4 regions of the Vibrio sp. B1Z05 genome follow, and region 4 is predicted to be linked to each of the others. Evidence: predicted binding sites of a transcription regulator. Region 4 holds the regulator's gene; each other region holds the start of a gene.
The links. The regulator PurR, encoded in region 4, represses purine synthesis genes. The targets are predictions, from matches to a motif close to TNANGNAAACGTTTNCNTNA.

Region 1 (8,109 bases), 600 kb from region 4:
GAGTTTTGAGCGTGACAAAATTGAAAGCGCAAAACACACGGCAACAAAAGCAACACTTGCTGCAGCGAACGAAATGACAATTGATTCTGTCATGCCTAACGTAATAAAGCCGACACAAGAAATTAGCGCCACAGATAAAGCATATGGTAACTGCGTTGATACGTGGTCAATATGATTACAACGTGCGCCTGTTGATGACAATATCGTGGTGTCAGAAATAGGAGAACAATGGTCACCAAATACCGAGCCTGCTAATACTGCGCCAAGCATAGGTAACATCAAACCTAAGTCCGTTGCCCCTGCCATATCGCCGGCAATCGGCAACATAATACCGAAAGTGCCCCACGAAGTGCCGGTTGAAAATGCCATTACACCAGCGAGCAAGAATAGAATAACCGGCAACAACGCAGCATTAATATTTGCTTGTTGAGCAAGCGAAGACAGGTAAGAACCGGTTTTCATGTCTCCGATAACACTACCAATAGACCATGCAAAAATTAGGATCAAAATTGCACCAAACATGGATTTAATACCAATCCATAATGTGCGACCAATTTCGACGGCTGGAAGACGCTGTCTCAATACTGTGATTAATGCTACTGCAAAGCCAACAACACCACCGTAAATCAGTGAACTGCCCACATCGGTATTTTCAAACGCGCCCAATACGGTAAATTGTTGCCCACTATCAGACAACGCCACACCACCGGTGTACATCATGGCGACAATGGTTGCGACTGTTAAGGTCACGATTGGCAAAATAAGATCCGCCACAGAGCCTTTAGAACTTTGCTCAATATCCAGTTCATCATCCGCTGCGGATGCGTTTTCATCATCCACATCAAAACCACGACCTTGTGAGGCTTTTATTTCGTGATGACGCATTGCGCCGACATCAATTTTGAACCACGCCACCGCAAATACCATTAATAAAGCAAATACCGCGTAAAAGTTCATTGGAATTAGGCGAACATAAGCACCAAAGGCAGAATATTCGGTCATGTTATGACTCACTAATATACCGCCGATAATGGTCATTATATATGCGCCCCAACTAGAGGCAGGCATTAACACACACATAGGTGCCGCAGTAGAATCTAAAATATAAGCAAGTTTAGCGCGAGATACATAGAAACGGTCGGTCACAGGACGAGCCACAGCCCCCACAGCTAAACTGTTAAAGTAATCATCAATAAAGATGAATACGCCAAGAAAAGCCGCTAATAATTTAGAACCGCGCTTACTTTTTACTTTAACTTGAGCCCACTGAGCAAACGCTCTAGTACCGCCAGAGAGAGTCAATAAAGCGGTAATCATACCCAGTAATAATAAGAAACCGACAATACTCATATTCCATGAGTTAATACTGCCGTCTTCGACAAATACGCTATAAACGGTATTAAAAATGTAAGTTGATGCTCCAGTGAAAGAGTAATCAGCTAAAAGGAAACCGCCCAGAACGATACCCGTACCTAAAGAAAGGAGTACACGACGGGTAATAATCGCTAATCCCAATGCCAATAAAGGTGGCACTAGAGAGATAGGTGATGATGCAAAATCCAATAAATTCATGATCTTCTTATTTATATATTTGGTAAGAGATCTACTGTAGCGAGGTATTCGACTTGATGTTGAATAAGCAATCTACTCAAAGGCAGATTCCCACAATAGCGCTCCATAGTTTAACAACACAATAGACTATGGCAGTGTTACTTCTTTCGAAAATAACCCCAACAAATGATCCTGATTAAATCATTCATTTCGGCAGTTACTCCTTTCGTTAACAATTACAACGGAATCACCCTATTGCCAACTACTGATAATAACTGCGCCTCAATCCTAGAAAACACCTTTCAACAATTCGATATGCCACTAGGTGTTCTAAGAGCGGAGCATTTTACTAACATAAAATAGAAAAGCAACAGAAAGCCAAGTCCTCCTACTAAATAGCAAGTTGCTCGAATCTATAATGAAAACTAATCGTTCATGATGGCACCCGATCGAAATGATTTTTTATCAATATATATCAAACAGTTACGCAAGAAATAGATTGCTCGACTGAGACGCTAATTAGCGTCTTTTATACAAAAACAGTTACAATTTGAATTATTTAATATAAGTAATACTTTATAAATTACATTTAATTTTGAATATAATTTACGAATTAACTTTATTAATTTTGAAAATTTATTTATTTTATATTTAACTATGAGCAAAGCTCTTATATAATCGAATTATTGTGTAGCACACCAGTGCACGTTACTATGTCAACTTTAGTTGATGATATTAATCTGATGGGACCAAAATATGTCTGAAATTACAAAAACACTCCTTAATATCCGTAGCCTTCGCGCTTTCTCTCGTGAGCTAACACTAGAGCAACTAGAAGAAGCTCTTGATAAATTAACTACGGTTGTTGAAGAACGCCGTGATAATGAAGCTGAAGAACGCGCAGCACGTGAAGAAAAAGAAAGAAAACTGGCTGAATACGCACAGCAACTAATTAGCGAAGGTATCGATATCGAAGACCTAGTAGCGGCTGTTGCAGGTGATAACTCATCTAAATCAAATAAAGCAAAAGCGAAGCGCGCACCTCGCCCAGCTAAATACGAATACATCAACGAAGCCGGTGAGCAAAAAACATGGACTGGTCAAGGCCGTACTCCATCAGCGATCCAAACTGAACTTGATAACGGTAAATCTCTAGATGAGTTCTTGATCAAAGCATAATAATTATTGCTAACAAGATTTATCATTAGATGCAAAAAAGCTCCTTATAAGGAGCTTTTTTATTACCTGCAATTTATTACAAAATAATGACAACACCTGTTAATTTTAGATATTGTTTCGTTTATAACACAATAAACGTTATGTTATAACGTTTGTTGTGTTATCGAAATAATGCAGTATGTTCTATATAACCATATTAATTTAAAGGTTATTACATCTACCTTTCCCAATATACTTCTTCAAGGCTGTCTTCTCTTTCAGGTAAGCCTCTAGATAAGCGTGGAGAATGTTGAGTTAATACTTCATAACTCACTCTATTTGCATATTTACACACTTGAGAGAAGGAAGAGTAAGTTAAATATTCATTTACGTGTTTACTAGAATTAGGAATATTCGACTTGTGGAATCGGTTGGCGGATAAATCATGTAGCAGTGCCGATAAAGCAGCGTCCCCTGCCCCATTGGTATTTTTGATCTTCTCTGGGCCGCCCATATACGGTGAGATATGCGAATAGACTTTAAAAGGTTCGGCGCATTCTGACTTTAATGCCGGACGGCTAAACTCATAGCGATTAAACTCAGCAATCGTACCAGGAAGCAAAGGTAAAGACGTTTCACGCTTAGCCGACTCTTCGGTATAACCGGCCATAAACAGCCCAATAGGGCCTGCTGTGCACAGCACCAAATCCGCCCAATCTAAGACTTTATCTGCGGCCAGTAATGGATCGCTAAGCCCAGTTAACGCTTCAGCTTCTTCTTCATTCATTGCCACTACAGAAACGTGCTCTGCAATAAAATCTACCCAAAACTGTGGATCATCTTGAATGACAAACTTAGTGCCTAAGGTTAGCACTACCGGCACCTTGTGCTTCTTGGCATATTCTACCGCCTTCATCGTTGCCTCAGGCATAGGGTCGCCCTCTTTACAACGTACAAGGTAAGAGGTTAAGACTAATGCAGCGGCATCGGAAAAGACCTCTTCTGGGATACTTTTAGCCTGCAACTGGTTCATCTGCCCTTCACTAATGGCAAAAGTACGCTCGCCGTTTTCAGAGATCAGGGTAAAGCAGCGTCCAATCGCGCCCTCCACCCCTTGTAAATGGTTAAGATCCATTCGGCACGACGTATCACAAAGATAACGGAACCCATAGCTGCCAATTTTAATGTCCGAGCTCATCACGCCCAATAAAATCGATTTATCGTCCGCTAATACTGAATAGTTGTGTAGCGTGTTACCTATGGTGCCACCTGCGTATTCGTTAGTGATCAACTGCTGCTGCTTCAATTCAGAATACAGAGCTTCCGCCACCTCATCGCTGACAACTAATGAATGACCTTTACTTAAATTAAACTTATCAATGAAGTCATCAGAAATTTTAGCTTCGATATCCACTAGAGTTTGATCGATCCCCACCACGTGAGTGCAATTAACACTGCTTTTGGCGTGGGTTTTCGGGACTAAAGGATCAAGCGTGTTGACAGGAAAATAGTGTTTAGACTTACGTTGGCCGGGAAATTTCATTTAAATTCTGTATTAGAAAGTAGATTTTTAAATTGTAGACCCTAGAAATGTGAGCTTCAACACAGTAAAACAACGCAAACGTTTAGCTCAATTTTAAATGCACTGACTGTGCAAATTTTGCGCAAAAAAAAGAACCAAGGTATCTTTCAACACCTTGGTTCTGCATCTATCTAATTGAAAACGCTATTCGCTTTTTGCTTTCGGCTTTTTACGTTTGTCAGTGATTTCCCACTTACCGTCAATAAATAAACCTGTCCAACCAGAAGGCTTACCATCGATTTCAGAACGGATATAGTTTTCTTTACTCTTACGACTAAAGCGAACCACCGTTGGGCGACCATCAGGATCTTCTGTTGGTGCATCCGCTAAGTATTGGAACTTAGGAGACAGGCGATCTTTAAAACGCGCTAACTCTTCCACTAATGGCGCTCGTGTTTCACGAGATTTAGGGAAGTTACTGGCTGCCATAAATAGACCAGAAGCACCGTCACGCAATACAAAGTACGCATCAGACTGTGTACAAGGTAGCTCAGGCAGATGCACAGGATCTTCTTTTGGTGGAGCAACTTCGCCGTTACGTAAAATCTTACGCGTGTTCTTACATGTTTCGCTGGTGCAATCCATGTATTTACCGAAACGGCCGTTTTTCAACACCATGTCAGCGCCACACTTGTCACACTCAACAACAGGACCGTCGTACCCTTTCACTTTGAATTCACCATACTCTACGGTATAGCCTTCACAGTTAGGGTTATTACCACACACGTGTAGCTTGCGCTTATCGTCAATTAAGTACGCGTCCATTGCGGTTTCACAAATTGGACAACGACGTTTAGCACGCAGTGCTGCTGTTTCAGGATCGTCTTCTAAGACGTTAATGATACCGTCTTCGTCACCAAGGTTAATGGTTGTTTTACAACGTTCTTTTGGTGGCAATGCGTAACCAGAACAGCCTAGGAATACCCCTGTTGATGCCGTTCTAATACCCATAGGTCTGGAACACGTTGGACACTCAATGTCTGTTTCAACGATGTGGTTTTGTTCCATACCACCTTGGTCAGAATCCAGCTCCGCTTTTTCAAGTTCAGAGGAGAAATCTTTAAAGAAACGATCGAGCACTTGTGTCCAAGTCGCTTCACCTTCGGCGATTTGGTCCAGTTTTTGTTCCATACGCGCGGTAAAGTCGTAGTTCATCAAATCGACAAAACTTTTATCTAGGCGATCCGATACGATTTCACCCATTTTCTCAGCGTAAAAACGACGCTGTTCTACTTTCACATACCCACGGTCTTGAATAGTAGAAATGATAGACGCATACGTTGATGGACGGCCGATACCGCGTTTTTCTAACTCTTTAACCAAAGCCGCTTCTGTAAAGCGAGCGGTTGGTTTAGTGAAGTGTTGTTTTGGCTCAAGCTCTTTAAGAGACAGTTTATCGCCCAATTTCACTTCTGGAAGGATCTGATCTTCATTTTTGCCCATTGGACGCTGCACGCGAGTCCAACCATCAAATTTCAGAATACGACCTTTCGCTTTAAGGGTAAATTCCGCGGCTTTAACACTGATAGTGGTTGAATCGTATTGTGCTGGTGTCATTTGACAAGCAACAAACTGATTCCAAATCAGGGTATACAGTTTGTGTGCGTCGTTATCCACGCCGACTAAATCTTCTGATTTCACATCAACGCTTGAAGGACGAATCGCTTCGTGCGCCTCTTGAGCGCCCTCTTTGCTACCGTAAACCAATGGTTTTTCGGGTAAATACTTATCACCGTACTCGCTACCGATGAAGCTACGTAGGTTCTCTACCGCTTCACTGCTCAAGTTCGTTGAGTCAGTACGCATGTAAGTGATGTAACCACCTTCATACAAGCGCTGCGCTAGCATCATGGTTTTCTTAACGCCGTAGCCTAAACGCGTACTTGCTGCCTGTTGTAAGGTAGAAGTGATGTAAGGGGCTGAAGGTTTGCTACGTGTAGGGCGATCTTCGCGCTTACACACCTCGTACTCGGCTTTTTCCAACAAATTCAGGGCAGAGGTCGTGTCTGCTTCATTCGTCGGTTTAAAGGCCTCACCGTTGCGTTGTGCAACGATCAGACGAAAATCGTCTGCTTTATCCGTTAGCGTATTGGCGTGTACGTCCCAAAACTCTTCCGGTACAAACGCTTTGATCTCACGTTCACGTTCAACCACCAGCTTAGTGGCAACCGACTGTACGCGACCTGCAGAAAGACCACGAGCCACTTTTTTCCACAGTAGTGGAGAAACCATAAAGCCCACCACGCGATCCATAAAACGACGCGCTTGTTGAGCGTTTACGCCGTCTATATTCAGTTCGCCTGGTGCTTCAAATGCTTGTTGAATGGCATTTTTAGTAATTTCGTTAAATACCACTCGCTTGTATCGCTGTTCATCGCCGCCGATGATCTCACGAAGGTGCCATGCGATAGCTTCTCCTTCGCGGTCCAAATCGGTTGCGAGATAAACGTAGTCAGCGTCTTTAGCCAGTTTTTGTAATTCGGCAACGACTTTCTCTTTGCCCGGTAGGATTTGGTAATTGGCTTCCCAACCGTGGTATGGGTCAATACCCATCTTTTTAATCAGTGATTTTTTGGCTTTTTCTTTTTTAATGCGTTCTTTTTCTTCCGCACTTAACCCTTTGGTGGAGATAGGCGTAGCCTTTTTACCGCTCGACTGACCAGCGGTAGGTAGATCACGTACGTGACCAACACTAGATTTAACAATGAAGTCTTTACCAAGGTATTTATTAATTGTTTTTGCCTTAGCAGGTGACTCCACTATAACGAGAGACTTACCCATAACTGAACGTTTTGTCCTATATTTTGGTTCGCAAAAAGTGCGAATTCGAATTTTGATTCTTTTTTTACTATTGAGCGATAATTTTTCAAAATCAACCCATTTTTTCTCTTTTACGGCTAATTGTGTGCAAATTAGGCAATATCACGAAGGTAAACCATAGACTGTTTTAGATAAATGTGCTTTTGTTTTGCTTAATTATCGGGGTACACTGAGCGCGAATATTGATTAGAACAACAGGTACCAAAATGAGTGATAAAAAACCTATTTCAGAGTTTGAACTATTACTGATTGCAAACAATCTCATCCAAGAACATGACGACTATATAGAAGGAATGCGCGCCACTTCGGTAGTCGAAAAAGACGACGTACTTATTTTTAAGGGCGACTATTTTTTAGATGACAAAGGTTTGCCAACGCAGAATACTACAGCCGTTTTCAATATGTTCAAATACTTAGCTCATCATTTATCAAAAGAATTCACTGTAAAATAATGTTTTCAAGAGCTCCGCACGGGGCTCTTTCAATACTCCCTTTCAATTTCTATCTGGTCTGCAACAATATAAAGTACGGAACATAAGGTTACATGGATATCTAACCGAGCTAGTATTGCATATAATGATCTACTTCACGTTTTTAGCATCTACAAACAAGGTAATACTGTGAGTTTAAAAAAATTTATACCCACCAATGGCACAATCATTCTGAGTACTGTCGGCATTATTTTAGCCGCTTCTATTTACTATCACTTTGGAATGCTTGACAACTCTAAGCCTCATTTTAAAGCCGTTCCTTTACCTGATTTTGCTGCTATTACTGATGTTCATCAGAAGAAAAGTGAATTTTTTAAATTCATAAAACCTTATGTTCAACAGAAAAATGCCTTCGTTAAACATCAACGTGAAATACTTATTTCGTTACAAAATAAATTAGCTAAGCAACAGGAATTATCCTCTTCTGAGCGCGATACAGTGACTCAATTGGCAAAACAATACCGTGTAGAAGTCAAAGACTTCACTTTAAACGAGATTGATACCTTA
Region 2 (8,109 bases), on a different replicon from region 4:
AACGATTGACCAGAAGGTCCATGCGCCCGCTCCCGCACTTGGAAGGCCTAGCATTCCTGCGCCCACACAGACGCTAGCAATGATACATGCGCCTCCAATGAGGGAAGGACCTTTTTCCTTCGCTCCCTGTTTTTCTAAGGGCATATCAATACTTTGTGCCATAGATGATCCTTTGTTTCACGTTATTAGAATTTAATACCCAAACCTATTTTTATTTATGATGGTTTTTTGGGTCTGAAATATAAAAGGCCCCAAAAGTTGAGGCCTTATATTGTGTTGCTTATGCTGTTTCTAGTACTTTTTCTTCAGTCTTAGGTGCAACTTTTACTGATTCAACTTCTTTTAGTCGAGCAGTGAAGTGACGCAATACTTTAGGTTCGTAAGTGAACTCAAGTCCTTTCACATTGGCTGCATTCTCTTTAACTTTCTGGAATGCTTCGATAACGAAGTCCATGTGTGTTTGCGTGTAAGTTGCGCGTGGGATAGTCAAACGCAGTAGCTCAGCTGGACATGGGTGTTGCTTACCTGTAGCAGGATCGCGACCCAATAGTAGAGAACCAATTTCAACCGCACGGATACCGGCAACTTTGTACAGCTCACAAGCCAGTGCGTGTGCTGGGAATTGACCTGCAGGGATATGAGGAAGAAGTTTGCCTGCATCAACGAATGCAGCGTGTCCGCCTGCTTGTTGACAAACAATGCCAATTTTCTCTAGGCCATCAACCAAGTATTGAACCTGACCGATACGGTAAGCTAGCCACTCTTGACGCATGCCGTCATATAGACCAACCGCTAGACGTTCCATTGCGCCGCCTTCAAGACCGCCGTAAGTAGGGAAGCCTTCTTGAACAACACACAAAGTACGACATTCAGTGTACGAATCTAGCATTGAGTCATCTTTGAAACACAACAAGCCGCCCATTTGTACCATTGCGTCTTTCTTAGCAGACATTGCTAGGCCGTCAGCATACTTGTAGGTTTCGCGAGTGATTTCTTGGATAGTCCAATCTTGGTAGCCTTCTTCACGTTGCTGAATAAAGTAAGCATTTTCAGCGTAGCGAGCAGAATCCATGATGACTGGGATGTCATATTTTTGTGCCATTTCGTACACAGCTTTTAGGTTAGCAATAGAAACTGGCTGACCACCTGCAGAGTTACAAGTGATTGTGCTAACAATGTAAGGTACGTTGTTAGGGCCTGCTTCTAAAATAGCTTCTTCTAGTTTAACTAAGTCGAAGTTACCTTTAAAGTCTGCGTTTACTGAAGTATCAAATGCTTCTTCTGTATAAACGTTTTTCGCAACACAGCAGTTAACTTGAGTGTGGCCTTGAGTTGTATCGAAGAAGTAGTTAGAAAGTGCAACCATCTTATTGCGGTCTAGGCCTTTCTCCATTTCACGTTTCTTAATAAGAACAGGAATATAAATCTGCTCTGCACCACGTCCTTGGTGAGTTGGAATCGTGTGCTCGTAACCGAAGATATCTTTTACGGCATTTGCTAGAGCGTAGTAGCTGCGGCTACCACTGTAGGCTTCATCACCACGTAGCATAGCGGCTTGCATTTCTTGAGTAATAGCGCCGGTGCCACTGTCTGTTAGTAGGTCAACAAATACATCTTCACTGTCCAGTAGAAACGGGTTCATTCCTGATTTGATGATAGCTTCTTCGCGGTACTCACGAGTTGTGCGTTTCACAGGCTCGATTACACGAATGCGGAATGGTTCTGGTAGATGCTTAAAGTTTTCCATAATAATACCTTTGGATTTTTGGGTGTATAGAACACCACTTATATAATGTAGGATGTTATTTTTAATTACGTGTATTTATTAAATCTATTTTATTAATCACGTAAGTATACAGACTCACTCTATTATTTTATTAGAGTTAAGTTTTATTGGTGGAGCTTTATTATTAAAGTTATTGGTCAATATTTATATAAGCAAAAGTTAACTATATTGAATCTAAATATTTTCTATATAATTTAACGTTAAACTTGTTTGCTTACGGCCAACCTAAAAGACAACAATCACAGTACAGAACTCGCAAGTTATTGAGAGGTTCTGTTGAACGGATTTATGACTAATGGTCAGTGGTAAAAATAAAATATTGATTTATAACAGTGGTTTACAAGGTTACTCTGACGACAAGTGGAAAGACAACTGATGATCAATATTATACCAAGCTAACAGGGTTAGCTCTTTTTCAGATTGCGATTTGTAGTAGATAGACATTTGATGTCTCCGTTTTATTCTGCAATGTTGTATAACTTGATGGAAAGAATAATAGTGCATATTAATAATGAATGAAACGCCAGTTAATTATAATTGTGACGAATGGGAAAATGAAGATCACAGATAAGGTCTATTCGCTATTAAAATAGAGTTTTATTGAGTATTTCACTATATTTAATTTGATCACCGTCAAATTTATACTTTGGTCATTCATTGCCTATTAACTAAAATGAGTAACACTGCAAAGAATAAATAAATGATAGTTGTTTCATATCGATAGTATTCATCGTAATTATGAGTGGTAATTTCATCGCAAAGTAATACTAAGATATAAAGATATGTCTTATTAGTTGCCATTTATGCAGGATCTGGACGATTCTTAGTGGGCTGTTCATTTTTTCTGCTAAATATGGTGTACAAACGATTTTAACTATTGCACACGCAAACGTTTAGCTGTATTTTTTCGCCACTGAAATTTTTACTAACATTTTTATGGGAAATGAGCTTGTCAGGGGCTTTTCCAACAAACACAAAGGAAACAAAATGTCCGAGAATACATCAAATCAGTCCTCAAAAGCGGGACTGAATGATAATGGCACATCTGCTACTGGCGGCTGGCTTGATACATTCTTTTTGATTTCACAGCGCGGAAGTAACGTTCGCCGTGAAGTAGTAGCGGGGTTAACTACCTTCTTAGCTATGGTGTATTCCGTAATCGTTGTGCCAAGCATGCTAGGCAACGCAGGTTTTGACCAAGGTTCAGTGTTTATCGCAACCTGTTTAGTGGCGGCGTTTGGTTCTCTGTTGATGGGGTTATGGGCAAATCTACCAATGGCGATTGGTTGTGCTATCTCATTGACCGCATTTACCGCTTATAGCTTAGTATTGGGGCAAGGCGTATCTATCCCGGTTGCTCTAGGCGCGGTATTCCTAATGGGTGTGGTCTTTACGGCTATTACCGTAACGGGTGTGCGTCAGTGGATTCTAACCAACTTACCTTCAGGTATCGCGCACGGTACGGGTATTGGTATTGGCTTATTCCTACTACTTATCGCCGCAAGTGGTGTTGGTCTTGTGATCAAAAACCCAGTAGCTGGCTTGCCTGTAACTTTGGGCGAATTCACTTCTCTACCTGTAATCATGTCAATGCTAGGTCTAGCGGCGATTTTTGGCCTAGAAAAACGTCAAGTTCCTGGCGGCATTCTATTGGTTATCGTGGCTATCTCGATCTTTGGTCTTATTTTTGATCCTGCAGTGCAATACCAAGGTTTCTTCGCTCTGCCTAGTATCGGCGGCGACAGCTCTTTGATTGGCTCTATGGATATCATGGGCGCACTTAACCCAATCGTACTACCAAGTGTACTGGCATTGGTAATGACCGCGATTTTTGATGCAACAGGTACAATCCGCGCAGTAGCAGGTCAAGCTAACCTTCTTGATAAGAAAGGCAACATCATCGATGGCGGCAAAGCGCTGACTTCTGATTCTATCTCTAGCATCGTATCTGGTGCTGTAGGTGGCGCGCCAGCAGCGGTTTACATTGAATCAGCAGCAGGTACAGCAGCAGGTGGTAAAACAGGTCTAACTGCGGTAACGGTTGGCGTTCTGTTCCTTCTACTATTGTTTGTGGCTCCAATTAGCTACCTTGTTCCTTCTTACGCAACTGCGCCTGCACTTATGTACGTAGGTCTGTTGATGCTAGGTAACGTTCGTAAACTGGACTTTGAAGATTCAGTTGATGCACTTTCAGGTCTTGTATGTGCGGTATTTATCGTACTCACAGGCAACATCGTAACGGGCATTATGCTTGGCTTCATGTGTCTAGTGGTTGGCCGTGTGTTCGCGGGTGAGTGGAAACGTCTAAACTTCGGTATCTTATTGATCACCATTATTTTGGTTGTGTTCTACGCTGGTGGTTGGGCTATCTAAGCTTCGCTATACAACACAGTTACATAGAATTATGAATACCCAGCCAATTGGCTGGGTATTTTTTTACGTGAGGGGTTATATCAATCGCCGCAATTAATGGTCATCGTGTAAGGTTAAAACACGTTAGAGCTTACTCAATGTTGCTAGACCATTCTTCAGGGTGAGTGAGCATGGTTTTGTCAGCAAATTGCTTTGCTCGAATGTCTTGCGGGTTGTAAATCGCGCACGATTCCATAGATAAACAACCACAACCAATACAGCCACCGAGATCGTTTTGCAGTGCTTTTAACTGCTCAATACGATGTTCGAGCATGGCGTTCCAATTTAACGCCATTTGCTCCCAGTGCTGGCGGTTGGGAGCTTGATGCTTTGGTAAATCTGCCAGTGACGTTGCAATCTCGTCTAAGGTCAGCCCAACCATTTGCGCCGCTTTGATCACCGCAATTCTGCGTATTACGCTGCGATGATAACGTCTTTGATTGCCCTGATTTCGCCAACTGTAGATAAGCGCTTTTTGTTCATAAAAATGTAGGGTAGAGACCTTAACCCCAGTTCTTTTTGCTACCTCACCAATGGTCATTTCCATAAATTATCCCCGTATTTGTTTCGCCCTTTTGCATAATTAAATGCGAAAGCGCTTTACCTCAAGTTAACTTGAGGTATTAACCTAGCATCAAATAAGCAATAAATGGAATATAAGTATGGGATTGACTGTAAAAAATCGTACACGCCCCTATCTGACAGGACAGCTCTTTGATGGCATTTCATCCGGTTTATTTATGATGGCGCTCCCTTGGATCATGCTATCTACTCCAAATATGGGGGTATTTGTCGCGATATTAGCGCTTGTTTGTACCGCACTTTCTTTTTGTCTGACTCCCATTTTCTCAACCTTGATAGATCGAACCTCAAGGAAACATTTGTTGATATGGGTGCAAATGTTGCAAACGAGCACGGCACTTTTAGTCGCGCTGGTTTATGGATTGGGCTATGAATCTCTGTGGTTGTTAGCCATTGCGCAGATAGTATTTTGGACATCCAGTAACTTAGCGTGGACCGCCAATAACGCTTTTACTCAAGAGAATTTTGAACAGCATGAATATGCGGCGCTTTCAGGGAAGCAAGAAGTGATAATGCAAGGCGCTACGTTAGGTGCTGGAGCATTAGGCGTGCTGTTACTAGAAAGGTGGGGCATGTATGAATTTGCCTGTTTTGCAGCTAGCGCCTCAGCCATCGCAACGGTCAGTTATATATTAACGCCATATCGCCGACAATTACGTCAATCAAAGGCAGTTTCTTTTGTCACGCAGATGAAAGAGAGTCGCGAGATATACACTCAAAGGCCGCACTTCTATGTGTTCTTGATGCTGTCTGCACTGAGCTACCCAATCTTAACTTTTTTAACTAAGTTGGTTCCTATTTGGTTTTCCGAAATGGGTATCTCTGGTGATTGGTTTGCCGGCTATAACATTGCCTTTGGCATGGGATCATTAATGACGGGGTTATTGGTCAGTCGTTTATTAGGCTTGGGCTCTCATCAACGGATTATGATGGGTTCTATGGGGTTTGCCGCCATCATGCTGGTGGGAATGAGTCTGTCACCATCGCCACACTTTATATTGGTCTTCACGTTTTTATTTGGCACCTTTAACGCTTTAAATCGAATCGCTCGTACTAATTGGATGCATCATAGTATCCGCATCGATCAACGTGGCCGAGCCGATGGCGGGTTGCAGATGTTTGCGACATTAGCGCAAAGCATCAGCTATGTTGGCATTGCGTTTCTAAGCCATTTTGGTATCACGCAACTCGGTTTCTTTATTGCCGCTGGTGTTATGTTGTTCGCGGTCTTGATGATGATGCGTCTTAACAATAGATTGCACGGCGCGCGTAAAATAAATCCATCGCTTACTTGAATGTCTTTGATAACTATAGCTAAAAATTGTGCTGAAAGTTTCTTCTGATAGATAGTGTCTATTCTATAAGAGACAAATAGCCAAGGGGGCACAGCAATGAAGAAGAAAGTCACAACTCGAATCAGTATGTTGATCGCAATCGGCCTGTTATTTTTCGCCAGATCCGTATTTGCATTGGATGCGGTGTACAGCGATTTTCTTGGGAAAGCGATTAAAGGCTATGATCCCGTGGCGTATTTTACGATGCAAAAGGCGCAAAAAGGGGATAAGCAGTATCAATATGAATGGAAGGATGCGACTTGGTATTTTTCGTCTGAAGAAAACCGAAACTTGTTTGTAGCAAATCCAGAAAAATATGCTCCGCAATATGGGGGATATTGTGCATGGGCAGTCAGCAATGGCTATACCGCGAAGATTGATCCAAATGCTTGGTCTATTTATGAAGGCAAGCTGTACCTTAATTACAACCAATCTGTTCAGGTAAAATGGGTAAAAGACGTACCGAATAATATTGCTAAAGCGGATGGTCACTGGCCAACATTGTTGGCGCAGTAACGCTTGTTCTGCGGTTATTTTTCAATAACAGCAGCCAAGAAAAGAGAGGCGCGCGCCTCTCTTAGTCTTAGTTATTTGTTAGTTATTTCTTAGCGTTAAACATTTTTTCGTTACGCTTGTCTGAATCAGACCAGAAGTTGATGTTGAATTGCGCATCATCAGACATTTCAATGCGGTGCCAGTATTGCGGTGGGCTAGTTGCAAATTGACCGGCATTGATCACTACAGTGACTTCAGGTTCTGTCGCATCGCCATCAGCAAAACCGTAGTAAGTTACAGTACCTTCCATTACAACAAGCTGACCAAATACTTCTGCCGCAGTGTTGTGATGAGTAAGTAAAGCTTGTGGCACGCTGTCTTTAGTGAAAAATGGAGTAGAACGTTGGATAGTCCAGTTTTTTGGGATTCTTAAATGGCTCATAATTTTTCTCCTACACACCGGTTGGTGTGATTGATGTAAAGGTAACTGTAGACTGCTTTGCGATAGAGTGTTGAGATTGATTGAGATTTGGCAACACAGTATTTTTCAGCAGCGAAGACCAGATAGAGTGCACAGCATTTTGGATGCCTTTAAAAAGCAAACTGGCAGAAGAGTTACGCTCTTTTGCGAAGCAGTGTGCGGATTGGCATTGAAGCTCCTCAATGTAAGCCTCTGCAGTTTGGTTTTCTAAAAACATCTGATACATGATGGTCTCTTATCGGTTTGATTATCTATTTGATACTTTATACATAGCAATTGCCGTGCCAAAAAATTAAATCTACTAATTTCAATTACTTACGAATATGCGGTTAGTTTCGTTGTTAAATTGACAATCTTATTTCGTTATCGCAAACACAAATAATTATCATTTAGATAATGCTGTTCTATTTTCAGGGTAATTTCTCGCCTGTTTAAGTGAACACTTCTAATCTAAGTAAAGGACAAATAAATAAGGCAGGGAATATGAGTCGAAAAAAACCAACACCTAAGCGAGTGACCGTCATTAGTACGCAACGTATTTCTCCCAATATGCAAAGAGTGGTGTTACAAGGCGAGGCACTGGCTAATTTCCCAGAAGATTGCGCAGCAAGCTATGTTAAGTTTTTGTTTGACGGGAAAGGCAATACCATTTCTGAGATAGCGCCTGATTCTCGGCCAATTATGCGCACTTATAGCATTCGACGTTTCATGCCAGACACTGCCTCTATCGAAGTCGATTTTGTGCGTCACATTACCCAAGACCCAGACAGCGGTTTTGCAACTCGTTGGGCCGATGCCGCACAAGTCGGCGATGAGATTAGTTTGATGGGGCCGGGCGCAATCGCGCCCATTAATACTGATGCCGATTGGTTTTTTATGGTGGCGGATATGACAGGTTTGCCCGCTTTATCAGCCAAGCTGAAAACATTGCCTAAGCAAGCGATAGGGTATGTGGTGATCAAAGTGACTCATCAAGACGATATTCAACCCCTTTCGCTCCCGAGCAATATGCAAGCCAC
Region 3 (8,109 bases), 860 kb from region 4:
AAGCCGTTGTTGGCTTGGGAAACCGTAAACCCTTCATAGGTCAATATATCTTCCAACAGAGCGGTTAGTTCGGTGTCGTCATCGACTAGTAAAATGTGTGGCATAAAATTCAATCTCACTGTGCTGGATATCTGTTGATGCATAGATTGTACGAGCATTGTAAAGGAGGGTGGAAGTGATTTACTTATCTTTACGTTTTGCATACCGCACTTTACAAACAGACTATTATTCTAAAGTCATCTACTAAAAACAGTAGTGAATAATTTTAATTATCGAGGTAGATCTCATGACAATGAATAAAAAATGGTTAGCGGTAGCAATGATGGTTCCTTTGGCATTTGCGAGCACTGCTGTACTGGCTAACGGTAAAAAAGGTGGCGATAAAGGCGCTAAAGAGTGTAGCGGTCAAATGCACGGTAAAAACATGTTTCGTGGACTTGATTTAACCGATGCACAAAAAACAGAGCTAAAAACCATTCGTGATGAAGTGCGTGCCTCGAAACAAGCCCAAGGTGAGAGCAAGCATGAGCAAATGAAAGCGATGAAAGACCAAGAGCAACAATTGGTTCTTGCCGCTGATTTTGACGAAGCAAAAGCCAAAGAGCTAGCGTCTTCAATGGTGGCTGAGCGTACGGCAATGAAAGTAGAAAAAATGCGCACTACGCACCGCATGATGAGTGTTCTTACTGCTGAGCAAAAGCAACAGCTAGTAGAGAAGAGAGCCGAAAAAGCACAAAAATGTGAGCAAAAAATGCAGAAGAAAATGGAAAAGAAAATGGCTAAAAAAGACAGCCAATAAGCTAATGATGAGATAGCCTAGATTTTCTTTGAAGTCCCGTACTTCTGCCAATAAAAACGTAGCCGTTATAGGCTGCGTTTTTTGTTGGTAGTGTTCGCTTTAGTGGTTGCAGGATCGCGGCGATAAGGCACGCAGCTACGTCTATTTTCTGGAGTTAAACCTAAGCTCTCACACCACCTAACATATTGTTTTATTAGATTAAGTAGCCACTTTTTCATTCTCTTTTCCTTCCACTTATCCTCTATCTGGGATTACATCGATGTTATATTTCGGTGTATACTTTGTGCAAATTTACTGCAATAAAGATTATGAACCCACGATATAAGAAATTAGTTACGATTGCTGCGTGGTCTGCCACATTGGTTGCAACTTTGCTCTTGGTAGTAAAGATAGCGATTTGGTGGGTAACAGGCTCGGTGAGTTTATTAGCCTCAGTGGTCGATTCACTACTGGATATTGCCGCTTCTTCAATCAATTTAGTGGTACTCAAGTACGCCCTGCAACCGGCGGATGATGAGCATACTTTTGGTCATGGTAAGGCTGAATCATTAGCCGCGCTTGCACAATCTATGTTTATTTCTGGCTCGGCATTCTTCTTGATATTGAGCGGTTTTGAACGTTTTTTCCGTCCAGAAGCACTCAATCAACCTGAACTGGGTATTTATGTCAGCTTGTTTGCCATGCTGATTACCTTTGGTCTGGTAACTTTCCAAAAATATGTCGTTCGTCAAACGGGTAGCCAAGCCATCGCCGCAGATTCTCTGCATTATCAAACTGACCTTTATATGAATGGCGCAATTTTAGTGGCATTGATATTGAGCATGTATGGATTTACTCAAGCGGATGCCATCTTTGCGATAGGTATTGGCGTATTTATCTTAGTGAGTGCGTTTAAGATGATTGTTGAGGCTGTGCAGTCTTTATTAGACCGTCAATTACCGGATTCTGAGTTAATTGAGATTGAAGAAATCGCCAGTTCAGTAGATAGGGTATACGGCATTCATGACTTGAGAACTCGTCAGTCTGGGCCGACTCGTTTTATACAGTTACATCTCGAACTTGATGATCAGCTTCCTTTAATAGATGCTCATAACATAGCGGATGAAGTTGAAGATAAACTAAAGCAACATTTTGAGGGGTGTGATGTGCTGATTCATCAAGATCCACTTTCTGTGATTGCTAAATACGAGAGGCAGGACAAATAACCATATCGGACTGCAACGAATTGTTTATGAGATTTAGTTAAAATTCGCTATCTTGAAGGGTGAAAGTTAAGTTTTCGGATTCTGATTTGAATCAACCTTAACTTTGCAGGAAACTGTAATACTCTAATTAAGAGAAAGATTTGTAGTTTTGCTCAATACAGCCAGAAGGGGGCTTGAGCGAGACTGATAGAATTCTTGCCGATGACAAGGCACTTAAAATTAAAATATAAATTAGATCTATCCCAATAATGAGGGGCAACATGATTAAAAAAATTGGTGTACTAACAAGTGGTGGTGACGCACCAGGTATGAATGCTGCGGTACGAGGGGTTGTACGTACAGCGTTGTCAAAAGGTGTTGAGGTTTATGGCATCTACGATGGCTACCAAGGCTTGTATGAAAACCGCATCGAAAAATTAGATCGTTCGAGTGTATCGGATGTGATCAATAAAGGCGGTACATTCCTAGGTTCAGCTCGTTTTCCTGAGTTTAAAGACGAAGAAGTGCGAGCTAAAGCTATCGAAAACCTAAAAGAACATGGCATCGAAGCACTAGTGGTTGTTGGTGGTGATGGTTCTTACATGGGGGCGAAGAAGCTGACTGAAATGGGTTACCCATGTATTGGTCTGCCGGGCACTATCGATAATGATATTGCTGGTACAGACTATACCATTGGTTACTTAACGGCGCTTAATACCGTTATCGATGCGATTGACCGCCTACGTGATACTTCATCTTCTCACCAACGCATCTCTATCGTTGAGATCATGGGTCGCCATTGTGGTGATTTGACTCTAATGTCTGCTATCGCGGGTGGTTGTGAGTACATCATCACTCCTGAGCGTCAATGGAGCAAAGAAGAGCTGATTGCTAATATTGAAGAAGGCATCAAAAAAGGCAAGAAGCACGCAATCATTGCTTTGACTGAATTGATGTTTGATGCCAATGATTTGGCAAAAGATATTGAAGCTGCGACTGGACGTGAAACTCGTGCTACGGTTCTTGGTCATATCCAACGTGGCGGTCGTCCTACTGCATTTGACCGTATCTTGGCCTCTCGCATGGGTAACTACGCTGTACACCTTCTTCTAGAAGGTCATGGTGGACGTTGTGTGGGTATCCAAAAAGAAGAGTTGGTTCATCACGACATTATCGATGCAATTGAAAATATGCGTCGTCCAGTGCGTAATGATCTTTACATGGTTGCGGATGAGCTTTTCTAAGCAAGCCATATAGAAATTATTCAGTGAAAAACGCTGCCTTTGGTAGCGTTTTTTTTGTTTTGTATAGTACCAAAACGAAAAAGGCCAGCCGAAGCTGACCTTTGTACTTTTGTCAATTAAGACTGCCAATCAAGACAGTCCATTAAGACGATTATTGTGCTTTAGCAACTGCGGCTGCTTTAGCGATAGCGGCAAAGCTTTTCGCATCAAGTGCAGCGCCGCCAACTAGAGCACCATCGATGTCTGGTTGAGCAAAGTAAGCTGCAGCATTATCTGGTTTCACAGAACCGCCGTATTGAATCACGATGTTCTTAGCGACATCTGCGTTCTTTTCAGCGATGTGAGCACGGATAGAAGCGTGGATGCGCTGTGCATCATCAGCTGTTGCTGCTTTACCTGTGCCGATAGCCCAGATTGGTTCATAAGCAATGATTGCACCGTTAAGTGCTTCTGCACCTAGTAGGTTGATAACAGCGTCAATTTGACGTGCACATACAGATTCAGTTTCGCCTGCTTCGTTTTGAGCTTCAGTCTCACCGATACATAGTACAGGAGTTAAGCCATTTTCTTTTAGGAAAGCGAATTTTTGTGCTACGAACTCGTCTGACTCTTTGTGGTATTCACGACGCTCTGAGTGACCAATGATGATGTGAGTTGCCCCAAACTCTTTTAGCATCGCTGGTGAAGTGTCGCCTGTGAAAGCACCTTGGTTATTAATATCTGTGTTTTGTGCACCAAGGATGATTGCACTACCTGCATCCGTTAAAGTACGTTCTGCAAGGTCAATGAATAGCGCTGGCGGAGCCACTGCTACATCAACACCTGTTACGCCTTCAAGTTCAGCATTCAAGCCAGTTAGTAGATCTACTACCATTTCTTTGGAACCGTTTAGTTTCCAGTTTCCCATAACTACAGGATGACGCATAAAATACTCCCTTCTAAATTAGTAAAAAATATACGCTGTGGATCAATATAACAGATAAAAGTCCATAGATCATGGAAGCAATGATTTCTTATTCAGCTCAGTTTGTAAGCAAAAAGTGTGAGGTGATCTCATTGGCAAAAATAAAGGGAAATTGACTGTCGTAGGCAGCGTTTAGTGTATGGTTTATACCTCATCAGGATGAGGTTTTATTTCAAGGAAGTGTTTGTTATGCCTAATTTAGTTATGGAGTACAGTGATGCTCTAGAAGGGCGATTGAATATTCATAGTGTGCTGCAAGACATGCATCAAATTATGATTGATAGTGAACTGTTTGAGTGTAATTCCATTCGTTCGCGCACCTTACGAACGCATTTATGGTTGATTGGCGAGAGTGAAGACCAACATAACTTTATCCATGTCAGTATCGAACTCCTTGAAGGACGTAACAACGAACAAAAAAAAGCATTGTCAGAGAGCATTTTTCAATTATTAGTCGACCAAGCCAGTTGGGTAGGCAGTTTGAGTGTCAATGTGCGTGAGATGGACAAAGAGTGCTTCCATAAACAATGTAATCTTTAGGAATGAGCAATGGACTATAAATTTTTCTTATTTTCGTTTGATGGGCGTATAGGGCGAAAGCAGTTTTGGATTTGGAATATCAGCTATTATTTATTCCTTTCTGCTGTTGGGTCTATGTTAGCCCATATATCACCGGGGATGGCGCTGTATGCGATTCCAGTTTTATCACTGATCTTATTTTATCCAGATTTAGCTGTAACGGCTAAACGTTGGCACGATCGCAATAAATCAAACCGCTTTTTATTACTGAATATACCATTGATTATTGGCCGCTTATTGGTGCCATTTTCGGCGCAGGCCGAAACTGGTGACGGGGTTTCTCGAATCTTGTCGTTGATTGCTCTGATATGTGGCGTTTGGATTTTGGTGGAGTGTGGCTTGTTAAAGGGCAGTGATGGTAAGAATGATTACGGGGAAGCTTACCGGTAATAAAAAACGCAGCCGAGGCTGCGTTTTTTGCGAGTAGGTGCGAGTTATAGGATGTGACCTTTAACTTCGTCGTCTTTACGCTCAAGGTAATGAATAGACTTTATGCGACGGATTGTACGACAACGGCCTCTAATCAATAGTGTTTCTGTAGTAGCGATATTGCCTTGACGAGTAATGCCTTCTAGCAAGTCACCTTTGGTGATACCAGTAGCAGCAAAAAGTACATTGTCACTGCTTGCCATATCAGACAAAGCCAATACCACATTAGCTTCAACGCCCATTTCAGCGCAGCGTTTTAACTCTTCTTCACCGTGAGCACGAGTTTCTGCATCATCACCTTTCACTTCATGACGAGGAAGAAGACGACCTTGCATGTCACCGTCTAGAGCGCGGATAACTGCGGCTGAAACAACACCTTCTGGTGCGCCGCCAATGCAGTACATCATGTCTACTTCACTGTCTGGCATACAGGTTAAAATAGAAGCCGCTACATCGCCATCTGGCACAGCAAATACACGCACGCCCATCTCTTGCATCTCTTTAATTACTTTATCGTGACGAGGTTTTGCCAGAGTAATCACTGTCAGCTCATGCAGAGATTTATCTAATGCTTTTGCTACATTGACTAGGTTTTCAGCAAGTGGTTTAGTCAGGTCAATGTGGCCTTTTGCGCCAGGGCCGACAACCAGTTTTTCCATGTACATATCCGGTGCTTTTAGGAAGCTGCCTTTTTCGCCTGCCGCAAGTACTGCTAAGGCATTGGATTGCCCCATAGCCGTCATGCGAGTTCCCTCTATCGGATCAACTGCGATATCTACTGCATCGCCGCCAATACCGACCATCTCGCCAATGTATAGCATCGGCGCGTCATCGATTTCACCTTCGCCAATAACAATTTCACCGCTAATTTCAGTTTTATTCAGTAGGGTACGCATAACTTCCACAGCCGCGCCGTCTGCTGCGTTTTTGTCTCCGCGTCCAAGCCATTTATAACCGGCTAGAGCTGCGCCTTCTGTTACACGAGAAAATGCTATTGCTAAATCGCGTTTCATATCGACTCCAATTGAGGGGGGTTCACATAAAGGGTTCAAAAAATCGCCGAGATTCTACCATATCTTCACGTAAACGTTTGCGTGATTTGCTCAAGTTTACTCGCCTTCTTGAATATTTATCGGTTTTGCCTCATCGACAACAGCAAGAATGGTGAGGAAAGGTTTGTGATTGTCAAAATTTGATTAGAATCGTGTTTTTTTTGGCCATTTAAACCAGAATTAAATTTTTAGGTGTGTTTATATACATGCGTGTGGGTAGAATGGTTGAGAAGTCAGTCTTTATATATGGATAACGAATTAGGTAGGCCAACATGTCTTTAGAAGTGTTAGAAAAACTAGAAGCCAAAGTGCAGACAGCAGTAGATACAATTACTCTGTTACAAATGGAAGTTGAAGAACTGAAAGAGCAGAAGCAAAGCCTTGCTAATGAAGCTGAGCAACTACGCAACGAGAAAGTTGAAACTGAACAGCGTGCACAACAAGTTCAAGCAGAGCATGATGCGTGGCAAGAACGCATTCGCAGCATGCTAGGCAAAATGGAAGAAGTAGAATAAGTTTTACTTTTCCAATTGCTAAAGACAGAAACGCCAGCTTTAAGCTGGCGTTTCTGTCTTTAGTGTTTCAACCAATAGCGCGGGTTTTGGGTTTTACTGTTGCGCCTTAATTCAAAGTAGAGGGAAGGAGTCGAACGTCCACCTGTATCTCCGGCCAGAGCGATGGTCTCTCCTGCTGTCACCTTATCGCCTTCTTTCTTGGTCAATACTTGGTTGTAACCGTAGAGCGTCATATCGCCTTTACCGTGGTCAAGTAGTAGCACTAAACCGTAACCACGTAAATAATCTGCAAATACCACAGTACCCGGATAAACCGCTTTTACTGGCTGTTCATATTGGGCGCTAATAACTACGCCTTTCCAGTACACTTGGCCACTTTGTCGTGTGCCGTAGTTGTGCAGTACCTTACCTTTGATTGGCCACGGTAGGTGACCTTTGCGTCGTGCTAATCCATCCATAGGAACAGAATTACGCTTAGCGGCTTTGGCAATTTCGGCTTTGAGTCGAGATTCGTTACGTTTTAGCTCATTGAGGTAGGCGTGATCGCCTGCGATACCGCGCTTAATTTTCGCTACCGTGTTTTTTCTGTTGGCTTGTGAAGTGCGCAGTTTCTTAAGTTGTTGGGTTTGTTTGCTTAGCAGGGCTTCGATTTGTTGTTGTTCGGCCACTAACTGTTGGTTTTTTTGTTCCAACTGAGCATTGGTTTTTTGCAGTTCAGTGATAGTCGCGGTGCGCTGTTTAGCAAGATGTTGATAATACTGGCTGATGCGGTCTTTTTCTTCAGGGCTTTCATGACTAAGAAAGCTCTCGATTTTGGCACTGGTGTGCATCATGTAGTAAGACTTAACCAGCTTTTGTAGCGCTTCAGCTTGTGACTGAGTTTTATCTAATAATTCTTGATGCTGTTTATCATAAACTTTCAGATTGGCTTCTGAGCGTTTTAATGATGAACGAGTCTGGGTCAAGCTCTTGCTTGCATTGGCAATTGAGAGTTCGTCAGTCTTTAGGCGTTTTTGCAGCTTATCCAGTTCTTTCTGCTGATGAGAAAGACTTTTTTGCTGACGAGTTATCTCACCTTTAACCCCTTTTAATTCTTCAGGGTTGGCGTTTGCATTTGGCGAGAAAAATAGCGAAGACGACAGGTATAACAAAACGCCAGCGCATAGCACACTGGCGTTTAATTTTTTCGAAAATGGTACTTTCTGAGGAATGAGATTCATCCTAAATCTTTAACTTGGCTTTCTTTGCTACAGTGTACACTGTAGCAAAGCGTTCTTAGCAAAGATTATTTCAGATTTACAAGAACCTGACCAGACATCTCTGCTGGGATTTCGATGTCAGAT
Region 4 (8,109 bases):
TAAGTGGCGGAAGCATTGCGGCTGCCGAGGCTTATATGGATGGTTGGTGGGAAAGCGTTGATTTGACCGTGGTCATGAAGATTATGGCGCTCAATCTAAATGCACTGGATGACATGAACAGCAAGCAAAGTTTGTTGACCCGTTTCGCTTATAAATTAGGGCACTGGCTAAATCGAAATACCCAACTAAATTCAAAGAAAAACATCAGCGCCCATTACGATTTAGGCAACGATTTATATCAGCGTTTTTTGGATAAAAACATGCTCTATTCAGCCGCGGTGTATCACAGCGCAGAAGACAGTTTAGAGCAGGCGCAAATTAATAAAATGGAAAGGCTGTGCCAACAATTGCAGCTATGTGCTGATGATACAGTTATTGAAATTGGCACAGGTTGGGGAGGTATGGCGATATACATGGTGCAAACCTATGGCTGTCATGTCACCACAACTACGATTTCCCAAGAGCAGTTTTTGTATGCCAAACAACAAATCCAGCTGGCAGGTCTCACCGACAAAATCACCCTGTTACAACAAGATTACCGCGATCTCGATGGGCAGTACGACAAGCTCGTCTCCATTGAGATGATTGAGGCGGTAGGACGTGAGTATTTACCTTCTTATATACAAAAATGCCAAGCATTGCTTAAACCCGGTGGCTTGATGGCAATTCAAGCGATCACCATTGCTGACCAGAGATTTGAGTCATACAGCAAAGGTGTCGACTTTATTCAAAAGTACATCTTCCCTGGTGGTTTCCTGCCTTCGGTTTCGCATCTATTACAGCAAACCACTCAGCACAGCCAATTGGTGGTGCACGATCTGCATGACATTGGTTTGGATTATGCGCGCACGTTAAAAGAGTGGTTACATCGCTTTGAGTTGGCTGAGAATGAGCTGTCCAAGCTTGGTTACGATGAACGTTTTATGCGTATGTGGCGCTACTATTTGTGTTACTGCGAAGGTGGCTTTCTTGCGCGACGAATTAGCACAGTGCACCTTACTTTTAGAAGCCCTGTGTAGTTTGCCTATAAGCGAGGTTAGTTATGAATAAGAAACTATTATTGATTTCTATTTGGTTTCAATGCTTGTGGTTTTTAGCCGTCATGGGGCAACAAAGCACACAACTGTTGTTGCTGGTCTGTGTGATTGCGACGGTGGCTTTGTCTTATCGTTATCGCGACCTACCGCTGAGCTGGCTATTTACGATCGCCTGTGTGGGCGTGGTGATGGATGTGATACACGGCGTTACTGGCTTATTTGTGTTTTCTTCGACACCAACGGCAGGCATACCCCTGTGGCTGGCGCTGTTATGGGTAAGTTTTGCTTGGTATGCCTATCAGATGCGCGCTCTTTTGATCCGTCTCCCTTTTGCCATCGTATGTATGGTTGGAGCGTTAGGAGCCGCCGCCAGTTATTTTGCCGGCTTGCAATTAGGTGCGGTGCAATGGCCTTACTCAAATACAATGACTTTCGTAATTATCGCATTGGAATGGGCACTGGTTTTTGCATTGATTATCTACTCCTTAAACGTGTTACAAAAAAGACGCCATGGAGTAAAGCCACATGAGACTCACCCTAGCTAGAACCTTATTCTGTATTAGTCTTGAGTTAGCCAGCACAGTAAGTTTTGCCACGCCGAGCAAAAGCACGCTCCAGCAGTGGCAGCAGTGGCCGACCGTAGGCTCGGCTGACTTAGACTTTATGTTTTTCGATGTTTATACCTCACAGCTGCGCTCACCAGAAGGTCAATATCAAGTCGGTAATGATCTCTCTCCTCATCCGGTTGCTTTGGCGATCACTTATGAGCGCAATATCTCTAAGAAACATTTACTCAAAGAGACCAAAAAACAGTGGGAGCACCTTGGTTATAACACCAACCAATCATCCGAGTGGCTAGTGCGCTTAGGCAATATTTATCCTGACGTAGCACTCGGCGATCAGTTGGTGTATATCACGGACGGATTATCGGGTGCCTTTGTGTACATTCAAAAAGACGGGTTAACCCAATGGCGAGGTGAGATCACCGATGAAGCCCTTAACGACGCCTTTTTAGCCATCTGGTTATCGCCAAATACTGAATATCCTAAGCACAGACAGCAACTTATTGGGTTGAATTAATGATGATCAAAACACTGAAACTATTAATGATAAGCGCGCTGTTGTCTCTATCAATGTCAGGGTGCACCGCAGATGTGAATGAGTATCAAGGTGAAGGGCCTGATTTTGATTTGTTTGGCTATTTTTCAGGTAGTGTCACCGCGTGGGGCATGGTGCAAGACAGAAGTGGTAAGCAAACACGACGTTTTGAGGTCGCACTGCAAGGCAAGGTGCAAGGCAATACATTGACGCTACATGAAGACTTCGTGTTTGCTGATGGCGAGCAATCGACGCGCATTTGGCGGATCACCCGTTTAGCTGATGGCAGTTACGAGGGAAAAGCGGATGATATTGTCGGAGTCGCTATCGGTGAAGAAGTGGGGAATGCACTGCGCTGGCGCTATGATTTTGAATTGCCAAGAGGGGATTCGAGTGTGGTGGTTCACTTTGATGATTGGCTATATCGACAAGATGATAAACACGTCTTTAATTTAACCTCTATAAGGAAATTAGGCATAGAGTTTGGAACTTTAACTTTGTTTTTCCAAAAGGATCTTTAGATTGCGCTGTGTTTTACATCTGTAGTGTTGTTTGCGTTTAGGCTGTTATTTGTACTGCTAATGGCACCTAACTTGCATTGCGACTCACTATTTGTTACAAAATCAACGACTAGGGCAATCTGAGCGCTCGTCATTTATGTTACTATCAACTACCTTAATATTTCCCTCAGTGTGATCAATGACCGCTATTGCCGAATCAAATCCAATGTTATTTCATAAAGCCTATCGCCATTCTGAATCTCAGGAGTGGGTAGTATTTGTGCATGGTGCGGGTGGCAGTTCGTCAATTTGGTTTAAGCAAATTAAAGCGTACCGCGAGCACTTTAACGTACTCTTGGTTGATTTGCGCGGGCACGGTAAATCCAATACCTTATTCCAAGATATCATCAGTAAGCGCTATACCTTTGAGTCAGTGACCAAAGATATTTTGCACGTTTTGGATCATCTCAAAATCAAATCCGCACACTTTGTGGGAATGTCTTTAGGCACTATTATTGTACGCACATTGGCAGAGCTTGCCTCTGAGCGCGTTAAGTCTATGGTGCTTGGCGGCGCTGTGACGCGCTTTAATACGCGTTCGCAAATCTTAGTGAAAATGGGCGATTTGTGTAAAAACATTATCCCGTACATGTGGCTGTATAGCTTGTTTGCTTGGATTGTGATGCCGCAAAAAGGGCAAGTTGAATCTCGTTTGATGTTTGTACGAGAAGCAAGAAAGTTATGTCAAAAAGAGTTTAAACGTTGGTTTAAGCTGGCAGCTGATGTTAACCCGCTAATGCGCTACTTTAGAGATAAAGAGCTTGATATTCCGACTCTATATTTAATGGGTGACAAGGACTACATGTTCATCAAGCCGGTAAAAGAGATGGTTTCGGTTCACCAAAATAGCCAGTTGGTAGAAATAGAAAATTGCGGCCATGTTTGTAACGTGGAAAAGCCTCAAGAGTTCAATGACAAATCTATCGAGTTTATTCGTTCACAAAGCTAGATGTCGCAAAGATAGAGGTATCAAAGTTAAATATTGCACTCAATAACTAGGATACTAAACCAATATCGCTTCATCAGTGGTGCTAGCGCCACATTGCCAGCATAAGGCAAACTGCCCCTCATTTATTTCCCCACAATCATCACAGCGCCAATCTGAGCTGTGATTGTGTCTATCTTCAAATTCTGCAATCAGGGCTTTGGCTTGCTGTTGCTTGTGCTCGTCGACTAGCCACAGATAGGGCAGGCTAGAGTCATCCATTGGCAACTCTCCTTGCAGACCAAATAACCCTTCTCCGCGCACTTCTACCTGAATGCGATGACTACGCAAAAGCTCACATAAAATATGAGCTTGAGGCGGGTTTTGCGCAACGTATAACTTCATGAATATCCTTTAGGTTGCGATGATGGATTAAGCAGGGCTAGAGCCGTTTTGTGGTCGAATCTTACCCATGATCCACTTAGCAATGAGCGGGAATAAACCTAACAGAGCAAAAGAAGCCAATACGGTAGGCGAAACAATGCCAGATAAGCTGTCTATTTCTGCCAGTTGCGTCCCAGCGTTTAGATACACCATAGTCCCGGCCAGCATGCCAAGTTGGCTAAATACATAGTATTTTACAACCGAGATAGGGGTTAGCCCCATCAATAGGTTAATCAGGAAAAACGGAAATACGGGAATTAGACGCAATGAGAATAGATAAAAGGCACCGTCACGTTCAACGCCTTTGTTAATGGCGTCAAGTTTAGAGCCAAACTTAGCTTGTACCCAATCACGCAATAGGTAGCGACTGCTTAAAAAGGCTAAGGTTGCGCCAATGGTGCTGGCAAATGAGACCAATAGTAAGCTGGTCCAGAAGCCAAACAGTGCTGCGCCAAGTAAAGTCACCACCGCAGCGCCAGGAATGGAAAAGGCCGTAACAAATACGTAGCCAATAAAGTAGATAGTCGCTGACAATACGAAGTTATTTTCAATATGCGTATTGAGGGCCAATTGCTGAGTTTTGGCATTTTCTAAAGTGAAGTACTGACCGAAGTTGATGCCGAGTAATACAATCGCTGCAACTAAAATTAGCCCGATTATCAATTTCTTATTCATGAGAGCGTCCTTATCATCCTGAGTAAGTATAGAGACAGGATCAATAATAGGAAACTTTCACCAGTTGCGTATTTTATTTAATTTATTCTCAGCAGATACAAATAAAAAAGGCTAGAAATCATTAAGATATCTAGCCTTATTCAGTTAAATGGTCACGTTAACTAGCGTTTAGGTTTCTCACGCTTGAGCGCTCTACCAACTCTGGGTGCATTTCAAAAATGCGGCGGTCGTGCTCTTTATTTTTAATGCGCTCTAGCAAGATCTCAAAGGCGGTTTTACCCACGCGACGTTTTGGCTGATGTATCGTGGTAAGAGGCGGCGCAAAATAGCCAGCTAAATCGATATTATCGTAACCAATTACAGAGATATCTTCTGGAACGGCAATGCCATGTTGAGTCAGACGGCTAATTAAACCCAGCGCCATGATGTCGTTAAAGCAGAAAATAGCCGTAGGGCGTTCACTTTCTGCAAGAGCAACCAGTTTGTCAGCCGTTTCAACTGCGGTATCACATTCAAAGTTACCTTCGAAAATGAAATCGTCGTTGTACGGGATATTAGCTTGAGCCAATGCTCTTTTATAGCCAGACATACGCTCAATACAAGCAAGCTTTTCAGTTTGACCGGTTAAACAGCCAATTTTCGTATGTCCATTTTCAACCAGATATTTAGTGGCAAGGTAGCCACCTTCTTCTGAGTTATCAATGATCTTGTCTGCAGAAGAGGACTCTGGGCCCCAATCCATCACCACTTTAGGAATGCCTGGGTGAGAATCTAGCATTTCACGTAACTCTTCGGTTAAGTCAGAGCACATCACTAATATTCCATCTACGCGCTTTTCGGCAAGCATACGAATGTAATCGCGCTGCTTTTCGTACAGTCCGCCAGTGTTACATAAGATCAACGTATAGCCTTGACGATAACAGTAACTTTCAACGCCATCGACCACTTCCGCGAAGAAGGGGTTAGTGGATTGAGTTACCAACATGCCAATGGTTCTAGTGGTGTTGCATTTTAAGCTACGAGCAACCGCACTTGGCGCATAGTTGAGCTCTTTTACAGCTTCCATAACACGTTCTTGTGTTGTTTCAGCCACAAAACGTGTTTTATTGATAACGTGTGAAACTGTAGTGGTGGAGACACCAGCCAGTTTTGCGACGTCTTTTATGGTTGCCATAGGAGACCTTGTAAATATAAGTAATGATTATAAAATGCGTTGAATTATTGAGTAATTTGCACTCAAAATCACATTGCAAACGATTGCGGGGGAGTCTAGCCATAAATGATGAAACTGACAACGCATTTATGACGATAATGTGAATCTATTTTCGGTAACTGAGCTATTTTTCATTACTGAGATAACGACAATCAATTTCACAAAATTTAACTAACAGTTCAGCGACCGCAGAATAGAAACCAAATTCATCATATTTAGTGCAGTTTACCGAAAATTGTGGAATCCAACTCAGTAAATGTTGCTCAATGAATGACTTCTGTTCGCTAAGGGCTGATTCTAGATGTGATTCCATTTCTAGCGCGTTTGAGCGCATGATTAGATTGCCAATAAAGTCGAGTTCAACAGCCAGATGATCGGCAGGCTCGTTAAAGCACTTATCCACTTCAATGCCATGCTCTAACATAACTTGCGTCATCTGCTGAGCAGGGGTGCCAGTAAGCGCCTTGTTTTCATCAATATAAACAGAGGCGCAGGGCTGGGCAGTTTGTTTGTCAGAGGCTAAAAATAAGTCGTAGAAATCAGCGGATAATTCAAGTTGAGCACCCGGGCGTTGTTGCAGTCGCTCAAGAGCATCCAGTAAGCGTTTAGCGGCTGTGGCTAGGGTTTCATTTTCGGCTAAACCATTAATGAAACCCCTCACTTCAGGGGTTTGATAGGCAATCAGTTCGTCTTGGGTCAGCTCTTTAGAAAATAAGCTGGAAAACCACCAATAAATTTCTGCCCGCTGTTCATTAAACTGCTTGAGCTCTTGCATTGTTTAACCCATAACTCGTTAGCAAACTACAACACCAGCTTCTAAGTTGGCGAAAATATAGACGTTCACTAAATTATGAGTCACTTATTTGCTACTGACAAGATCTCGTATGTTTTTCCACCACTTACCCATAGTTTCGTGCCAGTAGCGTTCCGTTTGCTCTAGGTATCGTGCTTGCGGTGTGTACTTTTGCCACGCTTGATTAATATTGGATTGGGCTAAGTAATTGGTCGGTGCTGGAGTAGGGTTTAGACCGGCGCTGTGAAACTCGCGCAGGGCGCGTTCCATATGACTGGCCGAAGTAACCAGTGACATATGCTTTTCACCGACAAAGCCCGCTGCTTGTCTGGCTTCTTCCCAAGTATCTTGCGCCGTTTCTAATAAAATAATATCCGATTTAGCCACGCCTAGTGCTAATGCCACCGTCGCCATCATTCGTGCTTGGCTCATTTCTGAGCCGCCATCATAGCCAGATAAAATCAATTTTGCGCCGGGATACATGCGCAATATACGAATGCCTTCACTAAGGCGCATTAACGCGGTGCGACTTAATTCAGAGGTTGGCGGAATTTGCGGATCAATCACATGCCCACTGCCTAGCACCATCACATAGTCTAAGCTTTCTGCTGGTGGTAAAAAGGCCGTGTATTTGCGCTCTAATGGTTTGAGCAACGAGGTAGACACAGGCTGGAATGAAATAGCAAAAATGGACGCTAATGAAATAAAAATAAAGATACAGCCAGACTTATGCTTGCGGGTAAACATCACCAGCGCTAGGCCAAAGAAACCGATAAGTAGCATTGCAGGCAGTGGCATAAGGAAGGCAGTAATGATTTTTTTCAATTCAAACATATTGGGTTAAACCATTTCCTAAGTTCTGTAGGGTAAATTGGTGTCACGAGTTAAAATGTCGTGTTATCGGTCGGTTTTTTAGTCGATCGGAGGGGCAAATCGACAACCGCTCTTTATTCTTGACGTCCTTGTGACACAATACGAAACTCACTCAAATAACATCATACATTAATTAAAAGTGACACAAGATCGTAATTTCGACGACATTGCCCACAAATTTGCCGAAAATATTTATGGCTCAGACAAAGGCAATATACGTCAGACTATCGTCTGGGAAGATTTGCAGCAAATCATAACCCAAATAGCAGGCCATGCAAAACCTCTCACCATTCTGGATGCGGGAGGGGGCTTAGCACAAATGTCACAAAAGTTGGCCGAGCTTGGTCACAATATTATATTGTGTGATGTCTCTAGCGAAATGCTCTCTTTAGCTAAGCAAGAGATTGCACAACAAGATTTGCTAGAGCAGTATCAGTTTATCCATGCGCCTATCCAAGAGTTAGATCAGCACCTCAAGCAACCGGTGGATC

Region 1: QV280_RS05190 (inosine/guanosine kinase) is a predicted target of PurR. The motif match lies at 4,323-4,342, and genes of this name have one in related genera.
Region 2: QV280_RS13520 (NCS2 family permease) is a predicted target of PurR. The motif match lies at 2,668-2,687, and genes of this name have one in related genera.
Region 3: glpX (class II fructose-bisphosphatase) is a predicted target of PurR. The motif match lies at 6,278-6,297, and genes of this name have one in related genera.

What each region holds. Positions count from the first base shown of each region.
Region 1 is NZ_CP130463.1:1,117,329-1,125,437, reverse strand. Features, by position in the region: gene QV280_RS05200 (Na+/H+ antiporter NhaC family protein) at 1-1,572, opposite strand, end outside; lysine riboswitch at 1,661-1,845, opposite strand; gene QV280_RS05195 (H-NS family histone-like protein) at 2,308-2,730, shown strand; gene QV280_RS05190 (inosine/guanosine kinase) at 2,948-4,252, opposite strand; gene topA (type I DNA topoisomerase) at 4,436-7,072, opposite strand; gene QV280_RS05180 (YciN family protein) at 7,318-7,563, shown strand; gene QV280_RS05175 (glucosaminidase domain-containing protein) at 7,732-8,109, shown strand, end outside.
Region 2 is NZ_CP130464.1:123,422-131,530, forward strand. Features, by position in the region: gene QV280_RS13510 (aromatic amino acid transporter) at 1-162, opposite strand, end outside; gene tnaA (tryptophanase) at 281-1,747, opposite strand; gene QV280_RS13520 (NCS2 family permease) at 2,774-4,159, shown strand; gene soxR (redox-sensitive transcriptional activator SoxR) at 4,290-4,745, opposite strand; gene QV280_RS13530 (MFS transporter) at 4,861-6,075, shown strand; gene QV280_RS13535 (YHS domain-containing (seleno)protein) at 6,172-6,630, shown strand; gene QV280_RS13540 (DUF1971 domain-containing protein) at 6,713-7,051, opposite strand; gene QV280_RS13545 (hypothetical protein) at 7,062-7,316, opposite strand; gene QV280_RS13550 (siderophore-interacting protein) at 7,574-8,109, shown strand, end outside.
Region 3 is NZ_CP130463.1:2,573,595-2,581,703, reverse strand. Features, by position in the region: gene QV280_RS11800 (response regulator) at 1-104, opposite strand, end outside; gene QV280_RS11795 (Spy/CpxP family protein refolding chaperone) at 287-799, shown strand; gene QV280_RS11790 (hypothetical protein) at 865-1,017, opposite strand; gene fieF (CDF family cation-efflux transporter FieF) at 1,108-2,004, shown strand; gene pfkA (6-phosphofructokinase) at 2,265-3,227, shown strand; gene tpiA (triose-phosphate isomerase) at 3,379-4,152, opposite strand; gene QV280_RS11770 (5-carboxymethyl-2-hydroxymuconate Delta-isomerase) at 4,381-4,731, shown strand; gene QV280_RS11765 (DUF805 domain-containing protein) at 4,741-5,160, shown strand; gene glpX (class II fructose-bisphosphatase) at 5,205-6,212, opposite strand; gene zapB (cell division protein ZapB) at 6,524-6,766, shown strand; gene QV280_RS11750 (murein hydrolase activator EnvC family protein) at 6,826-7,986, opposite strand; gene gpmM (2,3-bisphosphoglycerate-independent phosphoglycerate mutase) at 8,052-8,109, opposite strand, start outside.
Region 4 is NZ_CP130463.1:1,714,992-1,723,100, reverse strand. Features, by position in the region: gene QV280_RS07820 (SAM-dependent methyltransferase) at 1-1,019, shown strand, start outside; gene QV280_RS07815 (DUF2878 domain-containing protein) at 1,043-1,582, shown strand; gene QV280_RS07810 (chalcone isomerase family protein) at 1,563-2,117, shown strand; gene QV280_RS07805 (DUF3833 domain-containing protein) at 2,120-2,656, shown strand; gene QV280_RS07800 (alpha/beta fold hydrolase) at 2,835-3,644, shown strand; gene QV280_RS07795 (putative signal transducing protein) at 3,699-4,025, opposite strand; gene QV280_RS07790 (TVP38/TMEM64 family protein) at 4,053-4,739, opposite strand; gene purR (HTH-type transcriptional repressor PurR) at 4,897-5,913, opposite strand; gene torD (molecular chaperone TorD) at 6,077-6,727, opposite strand; gene elyC (envelope biogenesis factor ElyC) at 6,812-7,579, opposite strand; gene cmoM (tRNA uridine 5-oxyacetic acid(34) methyltransferase CmoM) at 7,758-8,109, shown strand, end outside.